4 regions of the Anaerobacillus sp. ABA4_114 genome follow, and region 1 is predicted to be linked to each of the others. Evidence: riboswitches for the same ligand, from Rfam matches in the RefSeq annotation. Region 1 holds a riboswitch; each other region holds the start of a gene.
What was found. A riboswitch is a leader RNA that binds a small molecule or an ion and turns the genes downstream of it on or off. The one in region 1 is predicted to bind S-adenosylmethionine.
Positions count from the first base shown of each region.

Region 2: another riboswitch for S-adenosylmethionine. It lies ahead of msrA (peptide-methionine (S)-S-oxide reductase MsrA); the one in region 1 lies ahead of ACXAEY_RS20330 (LLM class flavin-dependent oxidoreductase).
Region 3: another riboswitch for S-adenosylmethionine. It lies ahead of ACXAEY_RS08135 (Na+/H+ antiporter NhaC family protein); the one in region 1 lies ahead of ACXAEY_RS20330 (LLM class flavin-dependent oxidoreductase).
Region 4: another riboswitch for S-adenosylmethionine. It lies ahead of metX (homoserine O-acetyltransferase MetX); the one in region 1 lies ahead of ACXAEY_RS20330 (LLM class flavin-dependent oxidoreductase).

Region 1 is NZ_JBSWUM010000001.1:3,929,261-3,936,477, reverse strand. Features, by position in the region: gene groL (chaperonin GroEL) at 1-138, shown strand, start outside; gene ACXAEY_RS20360 (hypothetical protein) at 406-747, shown strand; gene ACXAEY_RS20355 (polysaccharide deacetylase family protein) at 765-965, shown strand; gene ACXAEY_RS20350 (polysaccharide deacetylase family protein) at 890-1,117, shown strand; gene ACXAEY_RS20345 (M23 family metallopeptidase) at 1,329-2,429, shown strand; gene ssuE (NADPH-dependent FMN reductase) at 2,505-3,032, opposite strand; gene ACXAEY_RS20335 (acyl-CoA dehydrogenase family protein) at 3,081-4,223, opposite strand; SAM riboswitch class I at 4,308-4,413, opposite strand; SAM riboswitch class I at 4,560-4,661, shown strand; gene ACXAEY_RS20330 (LLM class flavin-dependent oxidoreductase) at 4,744-6,132, shown strand; gene ACXAEY_RS20325 (methionine ABC transporter ATP-binding protein) at 6,129-7,157, shown strand; gene ACXAEY_RS20320 (methionine ABC transporter permease) at 7,129-7,217, shown strand, end outside.
Region 2 is NZ_JBSWUM010000001.1:2,086,016-2,093,232, forward strand. Features, by position in the region: gene ACXAEY_RS10470 (alpha/beta hydrolase family protein) at 1-1,520, shown strand, start outside; gene msrA (peptide-methionine (S)-S-oxide reductase MsrA) at 1,566-2,213, opposite strand; SAM riboswitch class I at 2,312-2,425, opposite strand; gene ACXAEY_RS10480 (Na+/H+ antiporter NhaC family protein) at 2,509-3,912, opposite strand; gene fni (type 2 isopentenyl-diphosphate Delta-isomerase) at 3,987-5,021, opposite strand; gene ACXAEY_RS10490 (glycosyl-4,4'-diaponeurosporenoate acyltransferase CrtO family protein) at 5,011-5,529, opposite strand; gene ACXAEY_RS10495 (phytoene desaturase family protein) at 5,716-7,217, shown strand, end outside.
Region 3 is NZ_JBSWUM010000001.1:1,627,061-1,634,277, reverse strand. Features, by position in the region: gene ACXAEY_RS08165 (MFS transporter) at 1-522, opposite strand, end outside; gene ACXAEY_RS08160 (TrmB family transcriptional regulator) at 658-1,416, shown strand; gene ACXAEY_RS08155 (AbrB/MazE/SpoVT family DNA-binding domain-containing protein) at 1,471-1,755, opposite strand; gene ACXAEY_RS08150 (nucleotidyltransferase domain-containing protein) at 2,005-2,718, opposite strand; gene ACXAEY_RS08145 (hypothetical protein) at 2,890-3,351, shown strand; gene ACXAEY_RS08140 (hypothetical protein) at 3,802-4,479, shown strand; gene ACXAEY_RS08135 (Na+/H+ antiporter NhaC family protein) at 4,520-5,824, opposite strand; SAM riboswitch class I at 5,893-5,997, opposite strand; gene ACXAEY_RS08130 (alpha/beta fold hydrolase) at 6,079-6,918, opposite strand; gene ACXAEY_RS08125 (YolD-like family protein) at 7,008-7,217, opposite strand, start outside.
Region 4 is NZ_JBSWUM010000001.1:855,211-862,427, forward strand. Features, by position in the region: gene gcvH (glycine cleavage system protein GcvH) at 1-165, shown strand, start outside; gene ACXAEY_RS04175 (YusG family protein) at 317-565, shown strand; gene ACXAEY_RS04180 (peroxiredoxin family protein) at 596-1,102, opposite strand; gene ACXAEY_RS04185 (TraR/DksA C4-type zinc finger protein) at 1,244-1,762, shown strand; gene ACXAEY_RS04190 (toprim domain-containing protein) at 1,864-2,193, shown strand; gene ACXAEY_RS04195 (thioredoxin family protein) at 2,264-2,581, shown strand; gene sigI (RNA polymerase sigma-I factor) at 2,922-3,677, shown strand; gene ACXAEY_RS04205 (anti-sigma factor domain-containing protein) at 3,698-4,909, shown strand; gene ACXAEY_RS04210 (TlpA family protein disulfide reductase) at 5,029-5,448, opposite strand; SAM riboswitch class I at 5,614-5,723, shown strand; gene metX (homoserine O-acetyltransferase MetX) at 5,805-6,878, shown strand; gene ACXAEY_RS04220 (O-acetylhomoserine aminocarboxypropyltransferase/cysteine synthase family protein) at 6,882-7,217, shown strand, end outside.

The DNA.
Region 1 (7,217 bases):
CAAAACGCTGCATCTGTATCTGCTATGCTTCTTACAACTGAAGCAGTTATCGCTGACAAGCCTGAGGAAAACGAAGGCGGCGGCATGCCTGACATGAGCGGCATGGGCGGTATGGGTGGAATGGGCGGCATGATGTAAGCTGTCCTCAAATCCACCAATGGGATTTGAAACTGAATATTGACTGGATTTTGATTGGATTACTCAAAATTCGTGTCGAGATAAGAGAGTCTCTCATTAGTTTTATACTTCTGGGAGACTCTTTCTTTTATTAAAAAACATTTCTTCGAAAAAGATTTAACCGGTTAAGACTTTCATTTGCGTAAAGATTCAATCATTTTTTTTATGGATTAAATACAAGTTATACTAACTAGTGTTTAAATTTCTAATAAAAGGCGGAAATGATATATGAAACATCGTAGACGTTTGAAGTGGCCAGCTTGGGTTCTTCTCTTTCTTTTGCTCATTGCAGCTGTATGGGGAGGCGTAACACAATTCTTTCCGAGCAAGGCAGAAGTAAAAGTAGAAGTCGATCAAGAAGACATGAGTAAATACCCAGGTCTTAACCTCCAAACACGTACGACAGAATCAGAAACTTATACAACGTCAATCAGTGACTTGCAAACCAATAGTCAAAAGGTCAATCAATCGATCCACCAATGGATTAAGGAGAAGAAAGGATCATTTTATAGCACGATGGAAGAAAGGGACTTCAAGAAAAGGGCACGTAACCTGATCAGGTCCAATTAGATGAGGATGGAAAATACATTGCATTAACTTTTGATGATGGACCACACCAAACCGTAACGCCAAAAGTACTGGATATCCTTGAAAAACACGGCGCCAAAGCCACCTTCTTTATGCTTGGTAGTCAGGGGATTATTATCCAAAGATCGCTCGCCGGGTTGCGGAAGAAGGGCATGAAATTGGTAATCACTCGGAGAGTCATATGGACCTTTCAAATTTAGGTCGAGAAAGCATCCGAAAGGAACTTCAACAGTTCAGTGAAGAAATCGAGCAAGCAATTGGACACGAGCTAATGGAATCAAAAAAGTATAGCCATATTAAGCTAGACCCTCTACTGAAAGAGGGTTCTTTTTGTTTTATATTAAAAACATAAGTTGGATTTATATTTTTATTCGCTACTTTACAGTCGAATCCTATTGATTATAAGTTGGGAAATTTAAAGAAATTATTAGAGCGGATCTAAGCATAAGAACAGTGTATTTCCCAATACTCCTTCCTTTGTACTCATGATAAAGTTTAGTTGTAAGATATTTCAAAATAGAAAGGAATGTTTTACAAACCTAAATTGTAAAAGGAGGAGTAAAATGAAAAAGTTATTAAGTTTTTCATTGATTTTGGTGTTAACTTTTAGTGTCTTTTCCCTTACACCAAGTAAAACGAATGCTAGCGCAACCTTTGCTTGGCCAGTTGATTTTGCAAATCCGGAAAACTATATCACATCAAATTTTGGTGATCGCAATGGGTCATATCATTCAGGAATGGATATTGCTAAAGCGGGGACAATACCGATTCTAGCCTCTGCTTCTGGAACAGTAGTAGAATCTGTATATCGTGGCTCATATGGAAACTACATAATTATTCGCCACAATATTAATGGACAAACCTATGAAACACTTTATGCGCATTTAAGTTCAAGAAAGTTTTCTGTTGGAGAGTCAGTAACACAAAATGAGCTCATAGGGTATATGGGTAACACTGGGAATTCGACTGGTCAGCATTTGCATTTTGAAATTCATGAAGGAACTTGGAACGGATCTAGAACAAATGCGAAAGATCCGCGTGATTACCTTGGCGTTTCTTTCGAATACAAATATGATGTCGTTCATACTTCTCAAGGAGTGCTTAAGAGCTTTGTGAATAAAACAGATGCGATTAATTACGCTGAGAAATGGAAGAATACAGTAGTGGTAAACAGTGATACGGATGAAGAAGTATGGCGCTTTGAAGGGTTAAATCCGAAGTATAAAGTCTATCATTCACAAAAGAATGTTTTGGAAGTGTTTGCTGTTAAGAGTGTAGCAATCGACTATGCAGAAAAATGGAAGAACACAGTTGTTGTTGATAATGATGGGGTACAACATTGGTCATTTCCAGATTTAGATTCAAATCGTTACAAGGTTTATCATAACTCAATGGGTGTACTCGAGGAATTTGCAATTTTAAATGCAGCTATCGATTATGCTGAACGCTGGGCGAATACCAGTATTGTAGATGATTCTACTACTTATGATAACGAAGTATGGAACTTTGAACACGGGGCGCCTCGTTATGATGTTATTCATTCTAGTAAAGGACATTTAGAAAATTTCTGGGGTAAACAAGCAGCAATTGAGAGTGCAAAAAAATGGGCTAATACCAAAGTTGTTGAGAGAAGTACAGGAAATGTCGTTTACCAATCTGAATAGTTAAACGTTAATAGCTAGATTGAAAAAGCCCTGCTCAGAGAGAGGGCTTTTTCAATATTTGAGGCTTCTTACCTATTATGCCAACTCCTCCACCAACGTCTCCAAATTCCCCTTCAACCGCTCCTTCGCCTCTTCATCCAAAATAAACTCATTCCCCTCACCACGCTGAACATGCTGGTCGATCACATACGCACCGCTAAGGAGATTCGTCGCTCCAAGAGAAGAGAGTACAGGCTTAAGCGCATAATCGATCGCAAGGAGATGCCCGAACGATCCACCGATCATCAATGGAAGAACGGCTTTTCCTTTCAATCCTTTTTGAGGAAGAAGATCGAGGTACGTCTTCAATATCCCTGTATAAGCAGCTTTATAAACAGGCGATAAAATAATAACGGCATCTGCTTTTTCTACTTTTTCATTCGCTTCCAAAATCGCAGCGCTGCTAAAGTTAGCGGTAATTAAATCGGTAGCGGGTAAGTCGATTACATTGATTGATTCATAGGAGATCGACTGCTCCTTTAAATAACTTTCTGCATAGTCCTTGATTCCTTTTAGTCTCGATTGAAGGGAGTTTCCTCCGTAAATAAGTACAACATTGCTCATTGTTTTCACTCTCCTAAACTAGTGTCATCACAATTTTCTTACACATACTCAGTCAGCAAACACGCTTTTCGCAAGACTATACACGATTGCATCGTCTGTCGGCGGGTTATGAAGCCCTGCTCGTACGTTTCGGAAATGGCGCTGTAATGGGTTGCTGGCAGACAGGCTTCTAGCACCGACCACGCGCATCGCTAAATCTACGACTCGGTTCGCACTATTTGTTACGATATGCTTCACTGCTGCTAAGTCCGCTCCCATATGCGGACGCTCTTCAGGGTTTTCACTCCATCTCTTTGCGACAGCATAAAGAACTTCTCGCGCGTTGAATAGCTCTAACTGCATCTCGCCGATCTTTCTCCTTACTTCTGGCACGTCTTTGATCGGACCAGGAAGTGTTGAAGGGGAGAAGGAGGAGGCGAATTCGACCGTGTAGTCCATGGCTGAAGAGGCGATGCCAAGGTAAACGGCTGGAATCTGCAGGTACCATCCTTTCGGAGAGGCTTTGTGGTTCTCCTCAATTACCAATAGATCCTCAGGTTTAACGTGGACGTTATGTAGCACGAGATCATCACTCTTTGTCCCTTTCATGGAGATACTGTCCCACGTTTCCTCAATTTGTACGCCTTCAAGCTTATGATCAATCAGGACAAACCCTTTCTTACCGGTTTGATCAACGTCAGCTGTGACGATGGAGTAATCAAGCGCCACGGCCATCGACGTAAAGGATTTTCGTCCATTGATGATCCAGCCCTCCGGCGTTTTTGTAGCAGTCGTTTGAGGAATCCCGCCGCGTGAAGGGCTGCCGGTTGCTTTTTCAGTTTGCGCAAGGTTGAGTAGTGCTTTTTCGTTTACGATCAAGTGGCACACTTTTTCGAAAACCGCTTCATCCCAGGCTCGCGATTCAGCGATTTCTAAGATGACTCCAAGCTGCCAGCCGAGGGACAGTGCCGTCGGACCATCACCTGATGCGAGCTGTTCTTGAACTTTCAAGAACTCGTACAAGTTAAGACCGGAGCCTCCATATTCTTTTGGTACAGTGAGTGATAAAAAGTTCCTCGCCTTTAAATCTTCGAAGTTCTCGTAAGGAAACCTTTCTTCTTCATCATATTTTGCAGATCTACTTTTAAAAAGTTCAACGAGTTCAGTGAGTTCTTCCTTCAAATCAGGCTGCTTTTCAGTTGCAAATGGCATCGGTATCCTCCTTTTTCTCTATACAAAAAAAGTCTACTTTCAGCTGAAAGTAGACTTAGGCTCATTAACATTCGAACCATACAAGCTTCATCTTTCAGACAAAAAGTCTGCTGGAATGAGCACCTTGCTTAAGATAAGCGGTTGCTGCAGGATCGTTGGACCAGATTCCTCCCCTGACTCTAGATAAATGCATGCGGTAGTGCGTTAAAGAATAGAATACGGACAAATAAACGCAATGTCAACAAGTAATTAGAAAAGAAATAATTTTTTGATTTTTTTGTTGACAGGGAATCGATCGGTGCTGTATATTCATCGTTAAATTCAATAAAACAAACTTTCTTATCAAGAGAGGTGGAGGGACTGGCCCTTTGAAGCCTCGGCAACAGACTCGGTTGAGTACTGTGCCAATTCCAGCAAGCGATGCTTGAAGGATAAGAAAAGACAGTTGCTTTTTCACGGCCTCTTCTTTTCTTATGAAGAGGCCTTTTTATGTTTCAAAAAAGAGTGGAGGTTCAAAGAGATGAGTAAACAAATCATTTTGAATGCGTTCGACATGAACAGTTCGATGCACAATTCACATGGGCTATGGAAGCATCCAGAAAGTCAGCGTCATCAGAGATACAAAGACTTAGACTACTGGATCGACCTTGCTAAGACATTAGAGAAAGGGAAGTTCGATGCGGTCTTCTTTGCAGATGTTCTTGGTGTTTATGATGTGTACCAAAAGAGTAAGGATCCTTCAATCCGTGATGGATTGCAAGTGCCAATCAATGATCCCGCACTTCTTGTCCCTGCGATGGCGAGTGTGACCGAGCACCTTTCCTTCGCTGTTACGGTCAGCACGACGTACGAAGCACCTTTTGGAAATGCGCGCAGATTTTCGACGCTCGATCATCTAACAAAAGGGCGAGTTGCCTGGAACGTCGTTACCTCTTATTTACCGAATGCGGCACGCAACTTCGGACTTGAGAAGATGATTCGTCATGATGAGCGTTATGATATCGCTCATGAGTATATGGACGTGTCCTACAAATTGTGGGAAAGCAGCTGGGAGGATGGTGCTGTGGTTGAAGATCGAGTAGCTGATACGCTTGTTGAGCCCGACAAAGTTCATGAAATCAATCATGAAGGTCACTATTTCAGTGTTGAAGGACCGCATCTTAGTGAACCGTCTCCACAGCGAACGCCTGTGATCTATCAAGCTGGGACATCAGAGAAAGGGCGAGAATTCGCATCAAAGCATGCGGAGTGCGTGTTTGTCGGAGGACCGACTCCTGAGCGAATCCACTACTATGCCGATGATATTCGTGAGCGTGCCGTCAAGCATGGAAGAAATCCGGATCACGTGAAAATTTTCTCGTTTTTAAGTGTGATCGTAGGTGAAACGACAGAGGAAGCGGAGGCGAAGTTTGAGGCGTACAACAAGCTATGGAGTGCTGATGCAGCAAAGGCTCAATACGGTGCGAGTGGCTATGATGTAGCAGAGTTTGAAGAGATGGACCTTGATGAGCCGTTTGAATATAAGAAATCAACAGAAGGTGGACAGTATAAAGCGGCAACGTTGACGAAGGATGCGCCGAAAAAGCTGACGGTAAGAGAGGTGTTGAATCGCTTTGAATCGATCGACCGCAACAGCGTGATCGTTGGTAACCCTTCTGATGTAGCGGATGCGATTCAATTTCAATTCGAAGCTTCAGGAGTAGACGGATTTAATTTGAACCACCTCGTAACGCCTGGAGACTTGGAAGCTTTCGTAGAATTAGTCGTACCAGAACTACAGAAGCGTGGTCTTTATAAAAAGGATTATCAAGAAGGTACGCTGCGTGAAAAGCTCTTCAACAAAGACGCAAGACTGCCAGACGACCATCCAGGAAAAAACTATGCTTATCGTAAGGAAGTCGTGCAATGATCGAACTAAGAGAGATTACGAAAGAGTATGGAAAGAAGGACAAGATCGTTGCTGTCGATAACGTTTCTCTTCGTGTAGAAAAGGGAGAGATCTACGGAATCGTTGGGTATAGCGGAGCGGGTAAAAGTACGCTCTTACGGTTTATTAATGCTTTGGAAAGGCCAACGACAGGGTCCGTTCACGTTGACGGAATCGACTTGCTATCGCTATCGAATAAAGAGCTTCGAAAAGCAAGGCAATCGATCGGAATGATTTTTCAAGGATTCTATTTGGTTGCTTCAAAAACAGTCTATGAGAACGTCGCATTTGCCCTTCTCGCTGCCGGAGTTAGTAAAAAGCAGATCGGTGAAAAGGTCGATCATTTATTGAGCGTAGTCGACCTTTCTGATCAGAAGGGGAAATACCCGTCACAGTTGAGCGGTGGTCAGAAGCAAAGGGTGAGTATCGCGCGGGCTTTAGCAAATGATCCGAAGGTGTTGCTGTGTGACGAGGCGACGTCAGCGCTAGATCCTAACACGACAAAATCCATTCTTTCATTGCTGAAAGACATCAATCAAAAACTTGGGATTACGATCGTCATTATCACGCATGAAATGGAAGTGGTGAAGGAGATCTGTCATCGCTGTGCGGTCATGCGTGAGGGAAGAGTCGTGGAGTCGGGCACGACGTTCGATATTTTTTCAAATCCGAAAGATGCATTAACAAAAACGTTCATTCAGAACGTACTAGAGTTCCATCTTCCTGATTCGTTGATCGAACATGTACAAGGGAAGCTAGTGAAGCTCATGTTTCTCCGCGATCTAGCAACGGATTCGGTCGTTTCCGATATGCTGCAGAGGTTTAATGTGAAAGGCAACATTTTGCATGGAAAAGTCGAATACATCCAGGAAACGCCGCTCGGTGTGTTCATCATGGATGTGAGTGGAGAGGATGCTGAAGTGTCTCGAGCGATCGCTTACTTAGAGAAGCGAGTAAACAACGTGGAGGTGATCAACGATGGACCACATTATCGAGCTCTTGCCTGAACTGAACGTCGCATTTTTTGAAACGTTGATTATGGTTGGAATCGCTTTGTTGTTTGCCGT
Region 2 (7,217 bases), 1.8 Mb from region 1:
CACTAATTGGAGAATGGTCTTCAATACGTGAATGGTTTTGGGGGTTTTCTGATACGAACCTTCCACTAAACGGCAGAGTATGGATGCCTGACGATAAAGGGAAATTCCCTCTCGTCTTAATCGTCCATGGCAATCATAAAATGGAAGAATTCTCAGATGAAGGGTATAGCTATTTAGGAGAACTGCTTGCAAGTAGAGGGTTCATAACTGTCTCTGTAGACGAGAATTTTTTGAATTCATCATGGTCAGGTGGATTAGGGGGCGATATTAACGGAAGAGCATGGCTTCTCCTCGAACATCTAAAAGAAATTGAGAAGCTTTCTGAAGAAGAGGGAACGCCATTTTATAAGAAAGTGGACTTTGAAAGAATTGCATTGACTGGTCATTCAAGAGGAGGTCAGGCTGCAATTTTAGCTGCGAAGTTCAATCGCTTAGATCGCTATCCAAATAACGCCTACAAGTCGTTTGACTATCAATACAATATACAAAGCGTTATTGCGATCGCTCCGACTGATTATCATACGTTAGCTGATCGAAAAATTGAATTGAACGATGTAAATTACTTAATTCTGCATGGATCATATGATAGTGACCTGTCTGAATTTGAGGGAGATCGACAATTCAATGGCATCGAGTTAACAGGTAGTGAAGATGTGATCAAGTCTGCACTCTACATCGACCGAGCTAACCATGGTCAGTTTAATACAACTTGGGGTGATAACGATACTTACTTTCCATTCACTCTTTTATTGAACAAACAGCCTTTGATCAGCGGAGAGGAACAGAGGCAGATTGCAAAAACATACGTTTCTGGATTTTTAGAAGCTACCTTGAATAACGACAACTCCTACCGACCTATGCTGGAAGATTACCGCTATGCGTTAGATTGGCTCCCTTCAACAACGTACATTAGTAAATATGAAGATACTTCTTATCATATTTTTAGTACATTCGAAGAGGATGTTGACGTCAACACAGCTTCGACCCCTTATATTGAATTGCAAGGAAACGGCCTATTGCAATGGTATGAAGGTGAATTAGACTATAGAAGAAATAAAGTGAGAGATAATCACGGCGTCTACCTTAAATGGAATCACGACTACTCTAGGAATGGTTCATACAAGCTTTCGTTTACCAAAGCGTTAGAAGATCCTTACGCGTTTAAGAAAGATAGCTCCTTAACGTTTGCAGCGGCGAATGTATCTGAAGTAGAAGAAGTTTTTGTGGATTTCACAATAACAGCCACATCTGAAAACGGGGAATCTGCTAGTGTCAAATTGAGCGATGTGATGAGTATGCATCCTGTGCTACCGATTCAGCACACAAAAACGAAGTTCTATGAAGAAGCGCGATTCGGAGCCCTTACAGAACCGGTCCTTCAAACGTTCAACATACCGATGAGTACATTTATTGAACAAAACAACACGTTTGAACCAGATACCCTTACCTCCATAACATTTCAATTTGATCAATCAGAAAGAGGAAAAATATTCTTAGATCACATTGGCGTTAACCGATAATAAAATATAAGAGGCTTCCCACAAAGGGAAAGCCTCTTTTTTAAATTATGAAATTTTACAAGAAGACTGTCCACGCTTTGCTAAGTAGCTCTGATGGTACTCCTCTGCTTTATAAAAATTCGCTGCAGGAACAATTTGAGTTACGATTGGCTTCTTAAAACGTTTTGCTTCAGTAAGCTCGTTCAGTGCAAGTTCTGCTGAAGTCTTTTGCGAATCTGAGTTATAAAAAATAGCGGAACGATACCTAGTACCAACATCTTCACCCTGACGGTTCAAAGATGTGGGATTATGATTATCAAAGAAAACTTGGAGCAGTTCCTCATACGTAATAATCGCTGGATTATATTCGATAAGCACCGCTTCAGCATGACCAGTAAGTTCTTTATAGACTTCTTCATAAGAAGGATCGATCGTACTTCCACCTGTAAATCCTACTGAAGTAGACACGACACCGTTCAGCTGCTGAAATAGTGCTTCTACTCCCCAAAAACATCCTGCTGCAAATACCGCTTTTTCCATTCTTTCCACTCCATTTCTCCAAGTGTTGTTGCTATTTTGAACAGCTTTCTCTGTATATACCTTCTCGAGCTCACTCAGAGTTAACATGTAAAGCTGTTTGCCTTGTTCCTTATAGATACCTTTTCCTAGAAGATGGTTGATTATCATTTGTTTTTTGTCTGACGTTTTCTGCAATTCCATTCACTCCTTGAAGTAGTTTGTATGATGAGGAGTGCATATAAAAAACCCTCATCTGCCCGAACAGAAGAGGGTTTGGATTTACCGATCGCCTCTTCTTATTTTCCGACTTTCGCCGCAGGAATTGGCACGGTGCTCCCGTATAACATTTATAGGAATCCGTTGCCGAGGTATCAAAGGGCCAGTCCCTCCACCTCTCTGAATAAGAAGATCCTTGAAAAGGATTATTAAGTTAATGACAATATTAAAGGTTGTAACAGTAGGTGTCAATAGAAAAGCTTGCATTAGTGTGCTAAACGAACAAAGAAATTAAAAAATATCCGATTGCTGATACGCTAGCACCGATCAGTGCAGGTTTTAGCTTAAAGGAAGCATAAGCCATCGTGTTCAACTTAAGTATCTTTGCTATTGTATTCGTATTATCGCTAAGTGGTGACGAAAAAGCACCGAACGTTCCACTAGCAAACACAGCACCGATTACGAGTGGCAATGAAGTTCCTGTGGTAGCACCGAGAGAGACTCCTAAAGGCATAAGAATTCCCCAAGTCCCCCATGAAGAGCCAATGAAGTATGAAATGAATGCCCCCACCAGGAATAACACCGGTGGCACGAATAATGCAGGAATCCAGTTTAAGTTCTTCGTTACAAACTGAGAAAATCCTAATGCTTCAGCAGAAGAAGCAAGTCCCCAAACGATCGTTAGTAATACGATGACAGACATCATATCATTACCGCCTTCAATAAAGAACGTGACAAGGTTTTTTAATGAGAACCTCTGAAATAAATAAAATAGAAACGTTAACAAAACGGTTGTAATTAGAGCGAAGACCATCGCATCTAATACATCTGCTTCGATGAATGCCTGTACTGGGCTTTTGAACCCTTTCTCATACCCACTCCAATATGTGATTAAAAGCGTTAGGAAAATTACTCCTCCTAGTGGCAGCAAAAGGTTCATAGGTTTTGCCGGAAGATCTTTTGAAACAACAGGATGACAATCTTCCCATTTGTCATCGATTTCTTTCTCCATATTCCCTGCATCAGTAGCCGGGATCTTCGTATGATGAAAGAAACTTAAATAAAATCCGATGATAAGAATCGATATTGAGAAAAAATTGTACGGAATGCTTTGCAAAAACAATCTGTAGCCATCTCCCTCAAGACCCTGTCCCCTTAAAGAAAGGTCGACTACAGAGGACATATAGCCAACGAACGCAGTCGCAATCGGCATTAGAACAATTACTGGAGTTGCTGTGGTTTCAATCACAAAGCCAAGTTCCTGAGGGGTCATCTTCACTTTCTTCAAGAGTGCTTTCATAATCGGGGCAACCGTAACGATGCGAAAGCTCGGAGCACTAAACGTCCCGAGCGTTGATAACCATGTTAAAAATAACGCTCCCTTTTTCGAAGTGATTTTTCCAGAAGCGAATCGAACGAAGCCTTTTATTCCACCAGTATATTTCATCATTCCGATGAGACCAGTAAACATGTACAAAAAGATGATGATTTTAATGTTGCTCTCATCTTTTAAACCACTCATAATAAATTGATAAAATTGCTCGAGTCCTTTTATAGGTTGAGGCTTATGTATAAACGAAGCTGTTAGTAACCCTGCTGTTAATCCAGGTATAACGAGTTTCGTCTTCATCGCTACGAGAATAACGACCAAGAACGGTACGATCGAAAGCCAATCCATTTTTCACTCCCCCTTTCCGGTTAGTTTGTGCTCGGAAAAGGGTGCTATACAAAAAGCCGGAGTAAATTCTCCGGCTACGATTGACGAAGCAAATTTGTTTTTTTGAGTTGCGCGATCGAAGACGCGCCAATTCCAAACATAGCAGTTTGTAGTTCGAACTGAATTCGTCTCAGCTGGTCTAATAGCGCTTCTTCACTGTCGTCTACTGCGCTATGAAGAAGTGCTCGGCCAAACCCTGCAAGATCAGCCCCCAAGGCAATACTTTTGGCGGCATCAACACCGTTTTTAAGACCTCCACTTGCAATGATCGGCGCTTGTGGGAGTTCATTTCGAACTTCGATCAAACATTCAGCGGTAGCGTTCCCCCAACTTTGAAACGCTTCAGCTGCTTGTTCTCTCATACTCTGATGTGAACGATAGCTCTCGACCTGAATCCATGATGTTCCACCTGCACCAGCTACATCAATAAAGCCTACTCCGCTTTCTACCAACCGCCTTGCAGTATCTCCATCGATTCCCATTCCTACTTCTTTAATCCCGACCGGAACATCGAGTGCCTTCGCGACACTTTCAATTTTAGGCAATAGTTCTTTAAAATTGGTATCTCCTTCAGGCTGAAACACTTCTTGAAGAGGATTTACGTGAAGAATAAGACCATCTGCATCAACAAGCTCGATTGCTTTTTTACATTCATCTATAGTAAATCCATAGTTTAACTGTACGGCTCCAATATTTGCGAAGATGGGGATCGTAGGAGCGTATTTCCTTACTTCGAAAGAATAAGCTGATCGGTCTTCTTGAATCGCTGCCCGCATTGATCCTACACCGAGAGCCCATCCTTCTCTTTCAGCTGATTTCGCAAGCCGCTTGTTGATCTCCCATGCCCTTTTCGTACCACCAGTCATCGAACTGATTAAAAAAGGCGAAGATACTTTTTTACCTAGAAATGAAGTTGAGAGATCGATCTCATCAAAAGCAATCTCAGGCAGAGCTTGGTGTTTAAATCTAAACTTCTCGAGTCCGGTTGTAATACCTCGCCCTTCTACTTCTTCAGTAAGACATATGTCGATATGTTCATTCTTTCGTTTTTCTGTAAGATCATGTTCCATAGGTTTCAACGGTAGACCTCCTACGTTGTTCTTTTTTCTTTAATTTAGGTAAAAGTAGTTCAAGTCTGTTCCGATTGTACCGTTGAATCATGATGAAAGGGATATTTACAACGAGTGCATACCCGACCATAATCCAACCTACTAGAGGCGGGTTCCAGAAGAAAAATAATAGTGAAGGCGGTATTAGAATCCAGTGATTGATTTCCGCTCGTTTCGTTTCAACAATGAACTTGCTAACGTACGCAACCGTAAGCGCTTTAAGTCCTTTTTTTCTAAAACCCCCTCTGAAAACGCCGCCACCATCCGGTAAAATCGTTTTCCAATACCTGATTTTCAAACTTTCATATAAACTAGCTTCAAAGCTTTTTATACGATTCCTTACTATGAAGGACTCATAGAAGGAATCAGGGACTCTCAAACAGAAATAAGAGATACAAACATGTATGGCAAGCCACGCAAAAACGTTAGTTACGATCAAACCGGCAATCGATAGATGAAATACTTGCATGGGCTACCCAACTTTCATTATTTGTTTACAGTCTTTCATTTAAGGTAATAGTTCAGTCATACGTTTTAGAGCAGAGAACACACCAAGACTGTCATCTTACTTTCACAAAGGTTATACTTACACTATACAGCCGCATGTGAAAAAAGTCGACGTATAGACCTTATTTACACTGAGGAGGAGAAAAGTATGGGAAAAAAAGCAATTGTAATCGGTGCAGGACTAGGTGGATTATCTGCAGCCATTCGCTTAGCCGCAGATGGTCATGATGTAACGGTACTCGAAAAAAATGATCGACCAGGCGGGAAACTTAACAAACGTTCTGGAAAAGGCTTTTCCTTCGATACAGGACCTTCCATTCTCACGATGCCATGGGTTTTAGAAAGACTGTTTAAAAGTGCTGATCGAAATGTAAGTGATTATATGAAGATTACACGTATTGAGCCTCAGTGGAGAACGTTTTTTGAAGATGGTGCTGAGATCGATGTAACGAGTGATTTAGCAGTTATGCTTTCAGAGGTACATAAACAATCAGAGAAAGATTATTCGAACTTCCTTTCTTATTTAGATTATTGCAAATCGATGTTTGACCTGAGCTTAAAAAGCTTTTATAGCAAGAGCCTTTCTGGAATACAAGATATGCAAAAGCTTCACTCGTTTAAGGACTTGCTCGCGATGGATCCAATGAAATCGATGAATCAGGCAACAGAAAAGTATTTAAAAGACAAGCATCTTCGTCAACTGTTCAACTTCTTTGTCATGTACATCGGGTCATCTCCATACCATTCTCCTGCAATTTTATCACAGCTAGTCTATGTGCAACTTGGGCTCGGAATCTATTACGTCGAGGGTGGCATGTATAACATTGCCAAAGGGATGTTGAAACTCCTAGAAGAGTTAGATGTTGATGTTGAAGTGAACACAGAAGTTACTCAAATCATGACAAAGGATAAGAAAGCGGTTGGAGTGAGATTATCTAGTGGTCATGTGATGGAAGCAGATTTGATCGTTAGTAACCTTGAGGGCATTCCAGCTCACGATACTTTATTGAAGCAAGAACCTGGTGCTGACAAAGTGAAGCAAGAACTGAAGAAGTACACTCCTACTGTATCAGGTCTCGTCCTACTACTTGGTGTCAATAAGACGTTCGATCAGCTTCAACACCATAACTTCTTCTTCTCAGAAGATCCTAAGCGTGAGTTTCAGCAAATTTTCGACGAGGGTGTTCCGGCTGATGATCCAACAGTATACATTGGTATTTCTTCTAAATCGGATCCTTCGCAAGCACCTGAAGGGAAAGAAAATCTTTTCGTGTTGACTCATGTTCCTCCACTTCAAGCCGGAGAGAGTTTCGAAGAATACCGAGGGAGATACCGAGAAACTGTTCTCGACAAACTAGAACGTATGGGAATGGAAGGTCTCAGGGAATCGATTGAATTTGAATATCAATTTATTCCTGATGACATCCGTGAATTATATGGTTCAAACGGTGGTTCGATCTACGGGGTTGCGACTGATCGCAAAGTTAACGGCGGCTTCAAGATTCCTTCTAGAAGCTCCCTTGTAGAGAACCTCTACTTTGTCGGTGGATCGACTCACCCTGGTGGAGGCGTACCGATGGTAACATTATCAGGTCAGCTAACAGCTGATTTAATCGCTGAAGACCTTAAACTATCTGAAGAACAAACTGG
Region 3 (7,217 bases), 2.3 Mb from region 1:
AACGCCTGCAATTGACAAAATCGTTAATACGATGATGAGTACAAATGGTGCCTTCCAACCGAAAGCATTTCCTAGCATAAGACCTATCGGTACTCCAAGAACAAGTGACGCACTTATTCCCATAAACACGACGCCGATCGCGCGAGCTCGGTATTTACTTTCTACGATGTTTGATGCGATCGTGACGCAAAGCACAACGAGAAGTGATCCACTAGCTGCTGATATCACCCTCGCCGCCATTAGAACTGCGAAAGTATTGCTGAGAACGGCCAAAGCATTCCCAAGCAAAAATACGATTAGCGAGAGTATCGTAAGTTTCTTTCGCTCTACTTTTGCTGTCAAGGATAATAAAATGGGTGCAGCGAGTGCAAATACGATTGAAAATACGCTGATCAATAGACCTGTCTTCCCTAGACTAGCACCTAAATCTTCCGCTACAAGATCAAGAATACCTCCGATAATCAGTTCTACCATCCCGACAACGAACGAAACGATTGTCAGTAAATATACTTTTTTATTCATTATAATCCGCCTTTTCTCATTAAGTTACCACTAAAAGGGTAACTCCCATTCAACAAAAAGGCAATAGTTAATTTCAGGAACGTTAGTTGTTATGCTAAGATGTAGGAAAGTGCGAAAAGCAAGGAGAGCATAGTGATGTTGCAGCAGTTTGGATTCACACAGTATGAAAGTCAAATTTATGAAGCGTTGATTACGACAGAGGAAGCGCTTGACGCATCTGCGATCGTAAAACAATCTGGCGTCCCTCGCTCGAAAGTATATGAAGTCCTTTATAAAATGGGAGAAAAAGGAATGGTTTTGGAATCAACAGTTGAAAAAAAGAGATTATATAGACCACTTCCGCTAAACTCAGCCATCGAAAAATTACAACGTGATTTTAATCGAAATATCGACCAATTAAAATCGTATGAAGCTAGGAAAAAACCTTTGGATGACCGCGTTTGGAGTCTTAAAGATAACCAATCGATTGACTCACTTGTAGCTGACCTTCTAAAACAGGCAACCTCTTCGATCGTCTATTCTGGTTGGTCAGACGATCTCTCACAGCACATTTCAACTATTGAAGAAAAGCAAATGAATGGAATTTCAGTTGAACTTCATTCGATCGGGGAGCTCGATACAAAAATAGATACGATCACAACTTTGATACCTGATGTTCAACATGAAGCGCTGCAGCGAAGCCGCATCCTCATTGTTGATAATAAGGAACTCGTATTTGCTGGTTACGAAGAAACAGGCTGGCAAGCGATTCATACGAGCTCTCGTCCCCTAGTGACGTTCTTTACTGAGTTCTTCTATCATGATGTAGCTTTGACTGAAATCACTCGCAAATTCGGAGCATTAATGATGGAGGATGAGGATATTAAAAACGTCCTGTTAAAATTACGATACTGAGGAAATGAAAAAAAAGCATGCCGCACCAGGCATGCTTTTCTCTCCTTCATCACTCTATGCTTTTACTTCTAGTGTCTTCTCTATTTCTTCTCTTAAAATAGCCATTCCCTCTGGACTCAATATGATGTTTCCATTGCCAAAGTACTTATTCTCATTTAAGACTTCTCCAGTAATCATACACGCCATCTCCGGTTGGTACTTTTTTAAAACAATTCGATCTTCACTCGTAAAGATCTCCATTGGGTCTTTCACCTGGATATCAAGTGTGCGGCGCAGTTCTTTTGGAATGACGATACGGCCCAGTTCATCAATTTTTCTAACGACACCTGTGCTCTTCATGCTTATCACTCCTTCTTTTTAGCGAACGAAAACGTTCTTTATTTAATTTTAATAGTTTACTTGTCTACTAGCAAGCAAAAATGCTAATTTTTTTATAATTTTCCAAAATTATTCTAATTGCTTCTAACTATTGATACCCGCTTAGATCAAAAAAAAACCGCCCGGTTAAACCGGACGGAAAAAAGGGGGAATTTTTAAGCTAGTTTATAGTTACCCCCTTATAATCAAAACTAAACCACTTTTTTAAAATTAATTTTTTCCCATTGAAAACCCCTCAAACAAGCGCCCTCCATACGGTGACATCTGATCATCTACGAACTTGATCACATCGCCCTTTCTTCCGGTTTTGAAATAATTATCAAAAACCTCTTCAAATTCACTAGCTAGCTCACTATCAAATTGTTTGAGCGCTCTCATAATCCATTTCGAAGAACCTGTCCAGTGGTTATTCATTCTAAGGATAAACTCATGCAGCTGCTCTAAGAGTGCTAGAGCGCAGCACAATTCTTCTCCCCTCTCTGTTGCACCAATAAAATCTTCTAGCACATCTGTCAAAAAATATCGCTTCAAACGAATTGTATCTTCATCCCAACTTTTAGGCCCCGCCTCTAAAATTCGCTTCGCTTCTTCTTTTAATTCTTTACAGCTTCCTTCATCAATCAGAATGATTCCTTCTGCAACCATTCGAGGCATCGAAGGTTTACCACGCTCACAGTCGCTATTATAAAAGGATTGATAGGTATTAAAATTATGTACGTATAATTCTACCGGCCACTTTTTGTAATATAAGTTTTCCCTGTAAGAATTCGTAACCGATGGATCGAAAACAACAAGATCAAGATCTGACGTTTTCGTACCTTCTCCTCTAACAATACTTCCAGCTAAAAGTGCTACATTACAGTGAGGAAAGTGACTCTTTACAAGTTCCTTCGCATCACGTTTGGCAAGCTCTAATCGTTTCATGGTCTTCCCCTCGGCTTTTTATTTTATTTTACATTGAGAAGACGAAGAATCATACCTTCCACATTGATTAACATTTTGATACACTCTTATAGTACAAGATGAAGAAGAGTTGAATACACGTTTGGTCGTAAGCACAGACTTACTATACAAATGTTATTAACAGGAGGCACTATGCTAACTTTTGAAGAAAAGCTACACATTATAGAATCTACTTTCCCTGAATTAACGCGTAAAGATGTATCGATGGGAAGAGTTAACTTTCATTTTGAAGAAAGTGTTATGGATAAAAAGAACGTCGTCTATCATCTGCACCCGAATGGGAACGGATTTGTCTATGGCGAGCTACTTGAAGAGTACCCAGTAGACGATAGAGGAATGGTGAACATTCGTGACTTCTCAAGTAATGATCTTCGAAAAATAATCGGAGAAGCGATTCACTCTCTTTCTGTTTTGCCAGGAGAAGATATTGAAGAAGAAATCTGGATGAACGAAGAAGATCAAACGCTGCACCTCGCGTATGAGCCTGAGCTAGAGCTTTGGAATGTGTATGCCGGTGACATGCTTGATGGCACTTTCCCTTCTTATAACGAAGCGATCCAGTACCTTGATGAAGAAGGCTTCATCCGTCAATAAAAATACCCCCAGCAACCTTTTGTTGCTGGGGGTATTTTCTATCTGAAGCGATTCAGATAAAATAACATTAACGATAGTATAACAAGAAGGAATGAGTGTTCTAGCGTATGAGCGTTTTTCTCTTGAATTAGCAGGGATTGCAGGTTGATGTGAAGAAGCGAATGTTAATCGTACTTTTGCTCTTCGGTGTTTTAACCATACTTGTTCACAGGCTTGATTTGTTGTCAATTTTGTTTTAGAAAACAGGATTACATAGAGGCTTTTGTCTCGAATCAACACAAATCTTTTATTCTCCACAATGCGCCCCCTTAAATTACCAATCGGGGCGAATAATGTAAGTTGATAAGATAAAATGTTATAATATTCTTACTACTACATCCACCTTATTCTCAACACCCGTATCAATAAGAGATCAAAGATTAAGCTCAAAATCGATTCAGGGGGTATTAGATGAGAAAAATACAACAAACGACAATTAATTCTGTTGTAAAATACGGACAAACAAAACTACCAAAGTCCGCCAATACAGAATGTCCAGAGTGCGGAAACACCGCTTCTTTTCATTTGAAATTCGATTACCAGATCAACCAAACGGTCTTTTCAACCTTTTCAAGATGTTCGGTATGTAAAGAATCCATACTCTTTGTATTGATTAAAACGTCTACAAGCGATCAAGGTGAAGAAGTAGAGCTCTTTGTTCACCAAACTTCTTTCACTAGAGAACCTCTTGGAAGATTGGTTGGCACTGCGAGGCTGCCAGATGACCTCGAGCGGGTCTATCGTTCAGCAGTTAACGTACATAATATGAAAGACTGGACTGCTACAGCCGTTATGGCAAACCGCGTTTTAGAGAGCATCACTAGAAGCTTTTTAGCTGAAAATGAACTTTCTCAACCTCTATCAAAACAGCTCGAAAGCCTGGCCAAACAAGTTGATCTTGAAGAGCCAATCGTACGGCTCGGGCAGCTGTTAGGAAAAGGAAGTAACCTCCACAACCTTTTATGCCTTGAAAATTCTGCAAGTGAAGAAACAGCTAATTTAATTATTGATTTATTGGACTCATTGATTGAATTTCTTTATATATTGCCTCAAAAAATTGTAAACCTACAAAAGCAGATCGAAGAATAAACAAAACCAGGCCGTCATTTTGACAGGCCTGGTTGTTTCGTTATTCTACTGCTTCTTCTTTTCGAAATGAAGGATAATTGATGGTAATTGCCACAATACCAGCGACCGCTGTAAGAATTGGATAGATTGAATATGGTATGAGTGCTAAAGGCGAGATCGAAGCTAGTCCAGCCGCTGCTAACAACTGTGCGCCGTATGGCAGCATGCCCTGAACACTTCCAGAAAATATATCAAGAATACTTGCGGACTTTCGAGCATCAACTTGATACTCTTCTGATATGTTCTTCGCGAGTGGTCCACCCATTATGATTGATATCGTGTTATTTGCCGTTGATAAGTCTAAAACCGTAGCGAGCCCAGCGATACCAAACTCTGCCCCTCTTCTCGATCTCACTCGATGAAGAATTTTATCGAGAACGTACTGAACGCCTCCATTATATCGGATAACCTCGATCATCCCACCAATAATCAATGCGATCATGGCGAGATCTTCCATCCCTTTGATGCCATCCGTTACCGTAGAAACGAGCCCACTTAAACCAAACGTCCCGTTAAATAAGCCCACAGCACCTGCGAACAATGTCCCACTAACGAGTACGATCAGTACATTCACGCCTGCAATCGCTGCGATCAATACGCCAAGGTATGGGAGTACTGTGATAAAATCAAATGATTTACCTCCACTTACTGTCGCGCTTTCCCCTACCGTTAAGAATCCATATATAATGGCAGTAATAATTGCAGCCGGTAAAACGATGAAAAAGTTCACTTTGAACTTATCTTTCATTTTCGTGTTTTGCGTCCGAACAGCTGCAATCGTCGTATCCGAAATCATCGAGAGGTTATCTCCAAACATCGCTCCTCCGATGACCGCTGACAATGTCAAAGCTACAGGAATCCCTGATTGCTCTGCAATTCCAATTCCAATCGGAGCCAGTGCTACGATCGTTCCCATCGACGTCCCCATCGATATCGAAATAAAGCATCCGATTAAAAATAAACCAACAACGAGAAGGCTTGCTGGTAATATTGAGATGCCGAGATTCACAATCGAATCTACTGCACCTATCTTCTTGGCTGTTTCAGCGAATGCTCCCGCTAATAAAAAAACAAGAATCATTAAGATGATATTGGAGTTCCCTGCTCCTCTACAAAACACCTCGACCTTTGTCATGAAGCTTTCTTTCCTATTCATCGCAAGTGCAACGCCTGCAGCGATCAGTGAAGCAAGCACAACAGGCATGCTATAAAAATCTTTTGTTACAACTGCCGTTCCAATAAAAAGTAAAATAAATATACCGAGTGGAAGCAGCGCAAAGCCGTTCCCTTTTATGTCTTTGTCCATGATGTTTCTCCTTGTTCGTAAAGTTTGTAGCAATCAAAAAAGCCCACTTCAAGAGAAGAGGGCTTTCACTCTTATCTCTCAAGATCTCTCTTGCTGGAAGCAGCACCTTTCTGACATATCAGAGGTTGCTGAAGCTTCTCAGGGCCAGTTCCCTCCACTTCTCTTGATAAGAACTATTCGATTTAGTGTTATGAAGTTTATCACGCATTATTCTTTTTCGTCAAGAAAAAAGTCGAATCGTGTCGCTCTTCGACTTATGCCTGAATAAATTTCTGAATGTCTCTTAAAATCGAACGAGGCTGCTCTTCCGGAAGAAGATGACCCGTCTTTTCGTATACGATCAGCTCTGAATTCGGCAGATCTTCTGCCAACCGCTTTCCAATTTGAAGCGGTACAACTCGATCATGCTCCCCCCATATCAGTAAACTCGGCGTATGAATTCTTCTCAATTCTTCTTGTGATAAATCCCCTTCACGATCTCGAATCATTCGTACGAGAGAACGGAAAATCCCTTCATGAAAGAAAGGCTGAACATACCCATCCACCATCTCTTCATCGATTAAATTCGGATCGTAAACGCAGTTCACCAAATTCCCTTTTGCTCCTTTTCGCGAAAGCCAGCGCTTTAAATACATTGAGAAAAAGGGCAAATAAGAGGAATACACTAAACTCTGCCTCGCTTTTTCAAGGTAGCCTGAACTACTGAGCAAAATGTTTTTCTTAACTAGGTCTTCATCGATACTTGCGGCTCTTAATGCCACTTGCCCTCCCATCGAATGACCGATCATAACGGTTTCGTCAATACTTAGCCGCTCGAGTAGTTCGATCACGACTTCCGCAAAGTTTTGATAAGAATGAACAAACCGACTCGATTTTTCACTTCTTCCAAACGGCGGGAGATCCACGGCTACAATCGTGTAATGCTTTGAAAGCAAGGGAATCAACCGTCGATAACTAAAAGTCGAAGATAAAAACCCATGCAGTAATGTTAGTACAGGACGGTCGGACGTCACTTCGTTCTCATGATATTCATAGTGAATATCGATTCCTTTTATGTTTTCCTTATAATGTTTGAGACTCTCTACAGATAGCATCTGACAGTTCACTCCGTATACTAGTTTGTACGTATTTTACCCCTTTTCGCTGAGGAAAAACGTCTTCAGTTGTGGAGAGTGTTACCATCTTAGTCGCCTTCACCGATATGCACGAGGCTTGCAAACGGAATGTTCTGCCTCTTCTCATCTAGGTCAACAATTCGCAATTCTTTATTGAGCTGGTCGATATAATGAACATATCCTGTCAACACATTCTTCGTACCGTTCTTGAAGTAGTGAAATGTAAGCGGCTGGTGAAAGGCCATCGCTTCGCAAATGGTGTCGTTCATCTCCTCCAT
Region 4 (7,217 bases), 3.1 Mb from region 1:
GGAAAAGTCATTTCTATTAATGAAGACCTAGAAGATAGTCCTGAATTTGTAAATGAGTCTCCATATGAAAAAGCTTGGATGGTTGTAGTTGAGCCATCTAATACTTCTGAGCTTGATGAGCTTATGACAGCTCAAGCATACGAAGATATGGTAAGTGAAGACTAATCAACACTAAATAATTCCAGCTTTTCGAGGGAATAGTTTTTTCATCATCGCGAACCCTATTGAATGCTTGTGTTTCCATTTAAAGATTGCCTGTACTTGCAAATCTGGTGTTAGGTATAAGGAAAGACACTATAAAAAGGGGATGAATACGATGAATGATCAGTCTCGTCCTATGGAAAAGATCGACGTTACAAGCAGAGTCCATGGTAAGCTTGATCAAAGTTCGATGAACTTGTATTTGAACAAGGAAAAAATTGGTCGTATACTCTTCACGAATCAAGGCAATCAGTATGAGTTTGCCGAGGGCTTTGAGTTTGACCAAGATAAGATTTTTCAGTATCAGCGAGCAATGGAGAAAAACGGAAAGTACGTCGAAGACTGTGACCTCGGATGGTGTTAGAAAAAAACCGGCCCAAAAGGGCCGGCTTTTTTATGCTTTGTTTTTTCGAATATATTTTATCGTAGTTAATAATCCATCTGCTGAAGGACGGCCGAATGGACTGGATTGTAGATATTGCGCCATCAATTTTCCTTCATCATCGATAATAAAAATAGCAGGCTCACCATGCTCGCCATGATCTTCATAAGGATCTTCTTCAGTATGCATGAATACTCCAAAGGAATCGATCGCTGCACGTTCATGATCTTGTAGCACTGGAAAATCAAGACCATGTTTTTTCTTCATGCTTCGAAGTGAATCTAACTCGTCACTTGCGATTGCGATTACGTGTACATCTAAATCGTCAAAAGATGAGATGTTTTCTTGTAACTCTTCCATTTGCTCGTTACATACTGGGCACCATTGGCCTCTAAAGAACACGAGCATATGCCATCTCTTATTGTCTTCCTCTAAATGTTTGTCTAGTTGAAAAAGTCCTCCCTCAGTATCAACGAGAGAAAATGTTGGTACACTCTGACCTAAAGATAATTTAGCCACTATACTCACTCCTATATCAATGTCTTATGTATGGGTTTCCACCTTCCTGTTCTCTTAAAACCTCTTGAGATGGTTTAACGTGCTCAAAGGTGAGGGAAAATAAAATATGGAAAAGAAAAAGAACCTTTGGAGGGAAAAATTATGACTTTGTCGAATCAAGAACTACAGGGATTTAAAAAAACCCTTCTCATCCAGAAAAAGGAAATATTAGAGAGAGGTGCAGCCGAGCATAATGAGAGTAATGGACTGGCTGAAGAAACGGGGGACTTAACTTCATATGACAATCATTTTGCAGACCTTGCAACAGAATTGGATGAACGAGAAAAAGAGATTACCATCGAGGATGCTGCGCGAGAACGATTAGAATTAATCAATACTGCCCTTGATCGCATCCGTGAAGGAAATTATGGGATTTGTGTCGATACTGGAGAAGAAATTGAAAAAGAACGTCTAGAAGCGATCCCATATGCGATACGAACGAAGGAAGCGCAAGATCGACTTGAAGATCGTAAAGAAGGAAATAGAACAGATACTGAAGCTACTTTTGCTACAGGTAGCGAAAGAGAAGATGACCGATTACGAACTGTAGATGATCTAGAAGAAGAACACGGAAATTCAACAAATGTTCCGTCATTAGAAGAAGAGCGTTCTAACGATTAGATTCAATAAGATTACTTTATAGAAAGTGAAACGATATGCCTTCTTATCCATATACTATAGTAAACGCAGTAGAGACGACAGCTTGAATGGAGAGTTGCGCCATGCATGATAAAGTGATTATTGTAGAAGGTAAGACGGATAGAGATCAGCTTCTTAGAATCTTAGATGAGCCTGTGGATATTATCTGTACGTACGGTACGATTAGCTTCGATCGACTCGAAGAATTAAGTGAAGAGCTGGTTGAAAAGGATGTATACGTGCTCGTCGATGCAGACGATGCAGGGGAAAAGCTTCGAAAACAATTGAAGCAGGAAATCCCTCACGCTGAACATTTGTATATTACGATGTTGCATCGTGAGGTGGCAGAAACACCATTAAATTATTTAAAACGTATTTTGCGAGCAGCAAAATTTAAAGTGATGACGGTATAAATACGATAGGGCTATTTCCCGAAGAGGGAGGAGTTCCCTCTTCGGTTTATAAATGAAGGAGTCTACAGATATGATAGAATTAGACAAAGAGGTTGAGATTGAAAGAGCCCAACAAGAATCACTTTCGGTGCTCTTTTTTTATACGCCTTTTTGTTCAACGTGCAAAATTGCCGAAAGAATGTTGAGCATTGCTAGTGAAGCTAATGGAATGAAGGAGCAAACGTATAAAGTGAACTTAAACTACTTTCCTGATTTAGCGGAAAAGCTAACGATTCAAAGTGTCCCAGCACTTACGATTTTTGAGAATGGACAAGCGAAAGAAACGATCTTTGCATTTGAATCAGTCGTCCGCCTTAATACTTTACTCCTAAAATACAAGAAGCGTTAAATTTATTTGATGAATTTTGACCAAAGGCACCATAAGTTTCTCAAAGCAAAAAGCGTGTCTCAGCAGGCATCTAGCAGTGTAGAAATTTGTTGAAAATTGTGCAATATTAATAATGATAAATTAATATAACAGACAGTAAAGAAACAGTAACATTGTCATTAAATTGTATTTTCGTTGCAGCTGATTGAGTGGTATAAATGAATAGAGAGTCGCCATTCGATTTTGTCGTATGGGGGCGAATTTTATTTTGCATTCTTTTTAATATTCAAATAACAAACATCTAAGAAGGAACCTAATAAGCGATCAATTTAAATTGACTGCAAGATGAGAGGTGTATGACATGACAACCATTTCAATCAGCACAAGAATAGGAAAATATAAAAGTAAAAATGACAATGTTACATTAGAAGATAAAATCGATCGTATCCAAAACGGCGATGAGTTTCTACGCAATAAGCTACTAGAAGATTATCAACCATTTATTAAGAAAATAACGTCAAAAGTCTGCAATCGATACATTAATCAGATGATGGACGAATTTAGTATCGGATTATCTGCTTTCAATGAAGCGATGGATCAGTATCAAAGAGGTCAGGGAAGCCGTTTCCTTACATTCGCAGATATGGTTATCCGTCGTAGGGTAATCGATTATATCCGTAAAGAAGCACGTCAAAATAAGTATATCTATCTCGAACCAGAAGAAGTGGATGAAGAAGGTAGATTAGAAGATAGTTTTGCTGAGCAGAAAGCAGCTCTTGACGTATATGAGATGGACAAGCAGCGAGAAGTTAGAATGTACGAAATTGAAGAATACGAGCAACTCCTGCAAAGGTTCAGTATTACGTTTAAGGTATTGAGTAAGAATTGCCCGAAGCATATCGATGCGAGGGATAATGCCAAAATGATAGCAAAACTTATTGCAGAGGATTCTACTCTTTCAAGCTATCTTCTCGAAAAGAAACAGCTGCCTATAAAAGATTTGCTGTCTCTTGTCTCATGCAGTCGGAAAACGATTGAACGTAATCGAAAGTATATAATAGCAGTTGCATTAATTTATCTAGGAGGTTTTAATGCGCTGAAATCTTATATACAGTAACAGAATGAGGGGGCCAGGGGATGAAAAACGGGGTTATTATGGAGATACGAGGCAGAAAAGCCGTAGTCCTGACACCCGAAGGTGAATTTACAACAATTTTTCTTAAACGAAATCATAACTTATCAATTGGCTCTGAAATTAAACTAGCAAAGAAACCTGAGAAAAATAAAAAAGGTTTCTTTATCCCCTCTATGCCTACGATGGCAGGAATGGCAACGATCATCATGTTGTTTGTTATCGTTGCAAGTGTGATTCCTGTTCCGAAAAATGATGCAGTTGCTGCATATGTTAGCTTTGATATCAATCCGAGTATCGAAGTAGGTGTTAATTCTGACCTGGAAGTAGTACAGTATCAGGCTTGGAATTCAGACGGCGAAGGGCTGAGTTTAGACCAGGATACAAAAAATATGCCACTTGCTGAGTTTGCAAATGTACTAATTTCTAAACTTGAAGAGAATGGCTTTTTAACTGATCAGGGAAAGCTGCTTATCGTAGCGAGTAATGTTGAAGAAAACAGTCGTTATCAGAAGGTGAAAAGTAAGCTTGAAGAAACGATTAATGGTTTGAAAAACAATGAGGTCCTTACAAAACAGGCTGTTGCAATCACTACGATTTTACATGCGGATCATCATACCCGTAAGATGGCAGTTGAGAAGGGTGTGTCTCCTGGAAAGTATATAACTTATCTGGCTGCACAAGATCGTGGAGTAACGATTTCTCTTGAAGATGCCCGCGACCTTTCTATTAAGAAATTAGATTCGCTCGAAAATCGCGCAACTGCATCAGAGGGTAATACAGAACCTATTGAAGACAGGTACGAGCTAGATAATAAAATTACTCAGCTTAATGATAAATCAAATAAAACGGTTGACAGCTCAGAGAATAAAAAAGGACAGAGTAACCAAAATTCTGAAGCAGTGGTAAAAGAAGAAAAAGATCCGATCGGTCAACTATCAAATAAGAACGAAAAGTCTTCATCTCAACCAACTGGAAATAACGATTCTGGTCGTGTGGATAAAGACTCTGAACAAAATGAGAACAACAACGAGAAAAATAGTGGATCCTCAAAAAATGATAAACAAAATGATGATAAAGAAGTCAGAGAAGATAAAGATAACAGAAAAGACAAAGACGATCTAGAAGATAGAGAAGATGATGAGGACGAAGAAGACGAAGAAGATGAAGAAGACGAGCGTGAAGACAATCGCTCAAAAGAAGACAATGATGATTAAGTAAGTGAACAGTGAGATTGACAGTTCGCCACGAATAACTTAGATTAACGCCATTATTTTATATTATTTTTAACAAAGCTAGGGAAATTTCCCTAGCTTTGTTTTAGTTATAACTTCATTCAAAGCATGATTGAGGGGAGGACTTTAACGATATCCAGGAAAGATGCCCTGTCCCCGAATGTTTGTACAACTTCGTGGTTCCTGTCTAGAAGGACAGTCGTTGGTACACCAGTGCACCCATAGTTATCGTACGTATCTCTACCATTATCTTTTAATTCTGGAAAAGGCAGATCGTTCTTGATAGCAAAATCTTTGCCTGCCTCTTCTGTTCTTTCACGTCCAGTCACATTTATTGTTAAGAATGCAAGTTTGTTTAAGTCTGCATGTTCATAAAATTGTTCTTTCATAGGTAGGTCCTTCATACAATCAGGACACCATGAAGCCCAAAACGTAAGCATAACCGGCTTCCCTTCATAGTCGGTTAATGAATACTTTTGATCACCTCTGACCTCTTGTAAAGAAAACGTAGGGGCTTTCACAAAAAGTCTCCTTTCGCATATAGATTTATGGTAACCTTATCAAAATTCTGGTTCTAATCAAAATATTTGATGCGTAGAGTGGATTTGTATAAACTTTCAGAAAATGTTTGACACTAATGCATTGCCTTGCTAAAATAATACTCAATCAAAGTAATTGAATATTCGTTCTTATCTAGAGAGGCGGAGGGACTGGCCCTATGAAGCCCGGCAACCGTCAAACCATTTGGTTTGAAAAGGTGCCAATTCCTGCAGGTATAATGCCTGGAAGATAAGCGGAGCTGATTTCTATAATCCAGCCTCTCTGTCTTTCAGAGAGGCTTTTTTATATTCAATGAGCGTGATGGGAGTGATCGGAGTTGAGAAGAGAGACGGTATACGAGGACCAACGGATATCCATTGGCTCGTTCGTTCTCGAATCAGGAAAAGAACTTGACGAGGTTGAACTTGCATATGAACGAGTAGGACCGAAGGAAGCACCAGTCATTCTAGTCTGTCATGCACTAACGGGCAATCAGTATACGGTTGGAAGGAAACAAGATGGTTGGTGGGAAGGTCTGATTGGTCACGGTAAGTATGTAGATACCTCTGAATTTCAAGTAATCACATTCAACGTATTAGGCGGTTGTAATGGTTCGACCGGACCATTATCTCGTAATCCGTTTACAAACCAACCGTATCAGGCGGATTTTCCATTCATAAGTGTGAGGGATATGGTTCATTCTCAAAAGCGAGCACTTGAAGCACTCGGTATCGATCGACTTCATGCCGTGATCGGTGGGTCGCTTGGAGGCATGCAGGTGCTTGAGTGGGGAATTCTCTACCCTGATGCGATGGAGCATCTTGTTCCATTAGCTGTGACACCATCTTTGAGTGCTTACGGAATTGCATATAATGCCATCTCAAGACATGCCATAACGACTGACCCTGAATGGAAGGGAGGGTATTATGATCAATCGCATCCTCCCGCATCGGGGTTAGCAACAGCACGTATGATCGGAATGATTTCATACCGAACAGATGAGATGTTTCAGAAGAAATTTGGAAGAAGGGTCATTGCAAAACCTGAAGATCACCATGAAGAGGCTCTTTACGACGTCGAATCTTACCTTCATTACCAGGGTAAAAAGCTAGTTGGTCGGTTTGATGCCAATAGCTATTTGTACTTATTAAAAGCAATGGATAACCATGATATTACCAGGGGAAGGGACGCACCGATTGAAGAAGTGAAGGCAAATGTTTTAGCAATTAGTTTTAAAGGTGATTTAATTTACCCTCCTAAAGATCTTGAAGCTTTATTTTCGCTTAAGGCGCGTTTTACGATCGTTGATACAAAGTATGGTCATGATGGATTCCTCGTTGAATTTGATAGATGGGGGCAATTGATTAAAGAACAATTACAAGAACCGTCAAAAATACAAAGGAGTGGATAAGAGATGGCAGAGAAGCGTTATAACCTAGAAACGATTGGCATCCATGGTGGTTTACAGGCAGATCCAGCTACAGGAGCGAGAGCACTACCGATCTATCAATCCAACGCGTACAAATTTAACAGCACGGAACATGCAGCTGATTTGTTTGGTTTAAAAGAAGAAGGGTTTATTTATTCTAGAATTGGTAATCCGACGGTAGGAACGCTTGAAGAACGGGTTGCGGAGCTTGAAGGCGGAATTGGAGCACTCGGTCTTGCAAGTGGTATGGCAGCTATTACAAACGCGATTTTAAATATTGCGAATAGCGGTGATGAAATTGTTTCTGCTTCTACTTTATAT